2 regions of the Paenibacillus sp. S25 genome follow, and region 1 is predicted to be linked to the other one. Evidence: riboswitches for the same ligand, from Rfam matches in the RefSeq annotation. Region 1 holds a riboswitch; the other holds the start of a gene.
The links. Region 1 has a riboswitch for cyclic di-AMP ahead of KAI37_RS13350 (3D domain-containing protein). Riboswitches for the same ligand answer to the same signal wherever they lie in the genome.

Region 1 (3,111 bases):
TCTTCATTGATAATCGTTTCATCGTGGACTTCTTTCCAGTCGTTGATGAGCCGAACTTGGTAACCAGCATATTTTTAATAGGACAGGTACATAATAGTCGAGAGCACCACTAGGTACCACTGCACGGAAAGGGGGGATACATATGCCGTACAGGGGAGTGTTGCCATGCTTGGCACTGTTACTAGCATTTTCAAGTTTACCCGTTCACGCGGATGCGCCTCCCAACATCGGAACGCCCCATCCCAAGGAAGCAGCTGTTGCTTCTTCTGTACAACAGAGCACAGATCGAGCAACTCCTACATTAGCAATGCTGCGAAAAAAACATGCGGACATTTTTAAAATGTGCGGCCCACACACCCGCCAAATTGCCTTAACCTTTGATGATGTGCCCGATTCTAGGTATACGCCGCAGGTTTTGGACGTATTACACGCCAATGGCATCAAAGCCACCTTTTTTATCGTCGGTCACCGTGCGGAAAAGCATCCGGGGATCATACGCCGTATTATCCGTGAAGGCCATGCTATAGGAAACCATTCCTATACTCATCCGGATTTTAGGAAGGCCACACCAGAACGCTTTCGCAACCAGATTACAAAAACAGAACGTATTTTACAAGCCAGCGCAGGTTTTCGCCCCAAGTTGATTCGTCCACCCTACGGTGAAATCACGGAGCCTCAAATCCAATGGGCACGTCGTCATGGCTACATGATTGTCAATTGGAATGTAGACTCTCTCGACTGGAAGGGACTAAGTAAAACACAAATTCAGCGCAATGTGATCCCAGCTACCGGGCCTGGCTCTATTATTTTAATGCACGCAGGTGGAGGTCAAAGCTCCAACTTGCAAGGCACTGTCCAAGCTCTGCCGGGTCTAATTCACTCTCTAAAAGCTAAGGGCTACAAATTTGTGACAGTCCCTCGGCTACTCCACACATCGGAACGGAAATAACCATATGTTTAGGATTGAGCTACAAGCTAAAGCAACGTAAAAAGGCTGTCTTACCAGCAGAAGTTTTCTGCTCGTCAAGACAGCCTTTTTTACGGATAGGACCTGATAAGAGTCCGACCTAGTTATACATGGTAGGATACAGGCATTAAGTTTACATAGTATATATTATGTTTAATTAAACCGTATATACGTACAATGCTATTTATCAATAACGTATAGCTTCACATTTTGAAATCCAAAGTCGTTCACAAATGATTTGTTGCCAGGAATAAAGATATCAATCCGTTTTCCTGTAATGGCGCTGCCCTGATCGCGAGCGACAGCTACAAAAGAACGATCCGGCAAACCTGGGTGGGAATAGCCTGTAACCAGCACTTTCGTGCCCATCGGAATGACGTTCGGGTCTACCGCAATTGTACCTAGTTTAAGCGGATTACCGTAGTAGTCCACTGCTCCCCATTTACCATTCTCATCGGCTGCGGCAGAATACGCAGAAGCCTTAACGTCAACTATTTTGCTATAGTTAAATGTTTTGCCCCACGCTTCAATCGTTGGCCCCTCATTCGCTGGTGCTTTCTCCGTTAGAAGCTGCGGCTTCGAATCCGAAGCTGCCTTCACACTTTTTTCACCAGGTACCTTAATTTGCAGACCTGCATATATATTGTTGGAGGCAATGTTTGGGTTCGCCTTCGTCAGCTCGTCCACTGATACTCCATAACGTTGAGCAAGCAAAAAGAAGGTATCGCCATCTTTGGCAGTATGAAGCGAAGCAGCATCCGCTACTCCAGCTGTCTGTGCCAGACCTGCAATGGCTGCGGCAAGCACCGCAAATTTCATGGTTTTTCCAATATGTTTTAGATGTTTCAAAGATATGTACCTCCTCTGTTATGCCTGCGAAGTTAGCTGTCGGATTCGGACTCAGAAGAAGCCCTATGCTTGTGCAATTCACCCCTAGGCATATTCCATATCGTCTTATGACGTATCGGAAAGAATGCCGTTGTTACGTCCCCCGCACTTCCCATAGTTTGGGCCCAGCATCCAGCGTTTGTCATAACCGCATGCTGTCCCGGTAAGTTTTGGCTTACTGCATAATATCACAATTTTGTAACCTTATCCGCATGAAAATGTTGGGAACCTTGAACATCATACTATACTCGTTACAATTTTGTCACCAAGAAATCGATATTTGTTACGAAAATATGGGGAAATGGTGACAAAAAAAGAAAAGCCCTCCGTCAAACGGAGGGCTTTTTTATAGCTCATATCAGCACTTTCTTACAATACTTTGGCAAGAAAATCACGGGTGCGATCATGGCTTGGAGTACCAAATACCTGCTCTGGTGTACCTTGCTCTACAATTTTACCGTTATCCATAAAGATGATTCGATCGCCTACCTCACGGGCAAAGCCCATTTCATGCGTCACGATTACCATGGTCATGCCGCCTTCGGCGAGCTTCTTCATTACATCCAGAACCTCTCCAACCATTTCAGGGTCCAATGCAGAAGTCGGCTCATCGAACAGCATTACGTGCGGCTGCATGGCCAAAGCACGCGCAATCGCAATACGTTGCTTCTGACCACCGGATAGCTGGTTCGGATAGGTATTCTTCTTATCCTCAAGCCCTACGGTACGCAGGAGTTCTAGCGCAATTTTTTCCGCTTCCTTCCCTGACTGTCTTCTAACCTGCGTTGGTGCAAGCGTCAGGTTCTGCAACACTGTTTTATGCGGGAACAGATTAAAATGCTGGAACACCATCCCCATCTTCTCCCGGGTTACGTTAATATTATGACCACGAGCTGTAATCGGCTCGCCCTCAAACAAAATCTCCCCGTCCGTAGGCTGTTCTAGCAAATTCATGCAACGCAAAAACGTACTCTTCCCCGAACCGCTGGGACCGATGATGACGACGACTTCACCTTTGGCGATATCTATATCAATGCCTTTTAAAATCTCATTCTTGCCGAACGATTTACGCAGTTGTTTAACGGTGATCACTGGCTCTCAACTTCCTTTCCCATAAACCCAGCAGCTTAGACAAGCTGAATGTCATTACAAAATAAATAGCGGCTGCGATTACGAACGGACTTAATCCTTCGTAGGTAATGTTCTTAATGACCTGGGCCTGATACATAATATCCACCATCCCAATGGTCGAAATA
Region 2 (3,111 bases), 3.0 Mb from region 1:
ACCGATTTAAGCATCCGTCCTCCCAGGATTTTCAACGTATCGTGGAGAGAGTCACCGGACGCTCATGGAGCCACTATTTTGAACAGTATGTATATGACGGCCAGATGGCGGACTTTTCGGTGGATCATATCACGAACCACAAGCTGGAGAACGGATATGAAGCCGTCGTGACGGTCAGCAAAAAAGGGGCGGATTATCCCAAGATCCCTGTCCAATTTACCTTCAAGGATGGTACTACGATATTCAAGGCTTGGGACGGCGCGGGCAAAAGCACAACTTTTCGGATCAAAAGTACTTCTCCCGTTTCCTATGTAACCCTTGATCCTCTATATACCATTGCACTGGAGAATAAGCATATTAACAATAGCCTAAAGGCCGAATTGGACGAAAAGCAACAAACCCGTTGGAATGTAAGTGTAACCAAGCTGTTAGAAACACTGCTTGGAAGTCTGTCATGGTGAGGTGTCTATAGATGCGGACTGTTATAAAAGAGGGCTGGGCGCTGGTGCGCATACGATTCTATATCGTTATCATTTTATTTCTATATCGACTACTGTGGGGGGTGTTTCTCTATCGTCTGGTGCAGTCTGCCGTTATCCCGCTACTGCTCCGTTATCCTGATCAGGGTCAAAACGAACTTGGACAGACCTTGTTTTGGATGGAGAGCCAGATTGCTCTGATGGACAGCCGGGAAGTACATGTGTATTTGTGGATACTACTAGGGGCGACTGTACTACGTATACTGATCACTCCCTTCATTAGAGCCGGAATATATCAAAGCCTGCATACCGATGCTACTGAACCGCAAAGCCTGTCCTTTTTCAAGGGTATGAAACGCCATGGCATGTCGTCGCTGCTGTATTACACCATCGAGTTGGGACTGCTGCTGCTTCCCTCCTTTTGGGTAGTACCGAGACTCTACCCTATTGTAGCAGGAACGCTTCAATCTCCCTCTTACCTGCTGCATTTGTTGCCCTATGCCGTGGGATGGATGGCTTACGGATGGTTCATTCGGCAGTGCATCCTGTATATGCAACTGGGGACTGTCGGTGGTCACGCCATACTATCGTCCTTGCTCGCCTTCTTTCGCCAGCTCCTCCCAGCTGTCGGTATATCCCTTTTGCTCGGTGCTTGTGTGCTGCTGGTCTTCGGTCTATTTGGCACCGTGGCGATGATTTGGACTGGCATGCTGGCGCTCATTCTCCAGCAATCGTATCATTTTGTTACTAGTCTGGTCAGGCTGTGGCATATCAGTTCGCAGTACAGACTATGGCATACCGATATCTCCAGTAGAAGTTAAGCCCTGCCTTTATGTTTTTTACTTCATTTCCGTCTGTCGAAAAATCTCGATTCATATCCGCGCAAACGACACATAACTGAATACTGTTAACAAGATCTGTTCCTTGGACATTAGGAGCAGATTTTTTTTGTAACTTTTTGCAATGAAACATTTGCCAAAGCCAGCCGTCTTTGTTACAATAATCGCAGTGAACTGATAGTAACAACTTTGTAATCTTTATTGTAACCTTTATCTCAAAAATAACGTTATTGTGAATACTGCTCTCCAAGGTGCACATCTTAAGTTAAGCCTAATTCCTGGCACCTAGGAAGCGGGGGAACCAGTTTGGGTGAATTGATCTCGCAACAGAGTGGTCATAGGGGAACCTTCTACCGAATCCTTAAGCTAACCTCGCAGGCATTGGAAGGGGTATATTTTTTTTGAAGAAGAAGCTAACGATCGCAGCTATGGGTCTTGCCATTGCCTTTACATCTTTTACATTCGGTGGCGGCAGTGCATATGCAGACTCCAAGATGGACCAGGTCATTCAAGATGCCAAAGGAACGAGCTACAGAAGCGGAGGCACTACACTCGAGGGATTCGATTGCTCCGGCTTCACAATGTATGTATTTAACAAACTGGGAATTAAACTTCCGCATCAATCTGGATCACAATTCAAAATGGGATCTTCTGTATCCCGCGATGAAATGAGACCTGGAGACCTGGTGTTCTTCAACACCACAGGAAGAGGCATTTCCCATGTAGGTATCTTCGTAGGTGAAGGGAAATTTGCCCACTCCTCGACTTCACGTGGTGTAGTAGTTAGCTCACTGAACGAAAATTATTACGCTAACCGCTATGTCGGTGCAAAAAGAATTATGAGCACAGACGCTTACCATTCTGTAGCTTCAGAAATTCCTGATGACGACAACGTAGAATAACTAACGCACAGCAAGCTAACCCTAGCCGCAATTTGATTCTGGCCGGAATCGAATTGCGGTTTTTTATGTCCACAACATCAGCAATTATTATCATTACTGACGAACTGAAGCCTCAAAAGGTTTCAATTTTAGCGAACATCGTCGGTTTTACCGTCAGCGCTGGGGGAGCATATGAGCAGTAAATCCTTCTTATTGAATGTATACCCGACTTGAGTATGAAATAAACACGCTTGCCATTCCCCTGCAACTTGTCTACAATCTGTTGTTAATGATTGAAGTACTTGTAAAAGGAGGATGGAACACATGCCGGCCTCAATATCTAACTATCGGATCGTACCGATGGACGAGCATCAAGCGGCTGCAATCTGTGAGTGGCGCTATGATCCACCTTATAATATATACGGATGGCTCCCCTGGGAACAAATGAAGGCGCTTGAAGTCGAATTTGGAAGTCCCACGCTTCGCCAAGAGCAATATGTTGCTGTACTGGATGAAGAGAATAAGCTGACGGGATTTGCCCAATATTTCCCTATGATCGGTGTGACCCGGCTAGGTCTTGGAATGCATCCTGAAAGATGCGGACATGGCAAAGGCGCTGATTTTGTCCGTGCCATTGCAGAGGAAGCCCAACGACGCAACCCGAAGAATGAAATTGATCTAGAGGTACTTACTTGGAATCATCGCGCTATCCGGGCTTACAAGGCGGCTGGATTTGAGCTTACAGATACCTATGAACGCCAGACTCCCGATGGCAAAAAACCGTTTTATTGTATGGTATATCGTCCCGAGCACCAAACCCAGGTTCTATGATAAAAGCGCCTTCGGCATACAACCGCGATGTTGTATAGCGAAGGCGCTTTTATCATCATACGACCGATCATTACAAGCTCA

Region 2: another riboswitch for cyclic di-AMP. It lies ahead of KAI37_RS00545 (C40 family peptidase); the one in region 1 lies ahead of KAI37_RS13350 (3D domain-containing protein).

Annotation. Positions count from the first base shown of each region.
Region 1 is NZ_CP073683.1:3,124,711-3,127,821, forward strand. It holds gene KAI37_RS13345 (polysaccharide deacetylase family protein) at 143-949, shown strand; gene KAI37_RS13350 (3D domain-containing protein) at 1,148-1,816, opposite strand; cyclic di-AMP (ydaO/yuaA leader) riboswitch at 1,823-1,991, opposite strand; gene KAI37_RS13355 (amino acid ABC transporter ATP-binding protein) at 2,225-2,947, opposite strand; gene KAI37_RS13360 (ABC transporter substrate-binding protein/permease) at 2,934-3,111, opposite strand, start outside.
Region 2 is NZ_CP073683.1:137,153-140,263, reverse strand. It holds gene KAI37_RS00555 (M1 family metallopeptidase) at 1-461, shown strand, start outside; gene KAI37_RS00550 (hypothetical protein) at 473-1,300, shown strand; cyclic di-AMP (ydaO/yuaA leader) riboswitch at 1,577-1,714, shown strand; gene KAI37_RS00545 (C40 family peptidase) at 1,720-2,220, shown strand; gene KAI37_RS00540 (GNAT family N-acetyltransferase) at 2,524-3,030, shown strand; gene KAI37_RS00535 (4a-hydroxytetrahydrobiopterin dehydratase) at 3,109-3,111, opposite strand, start outside.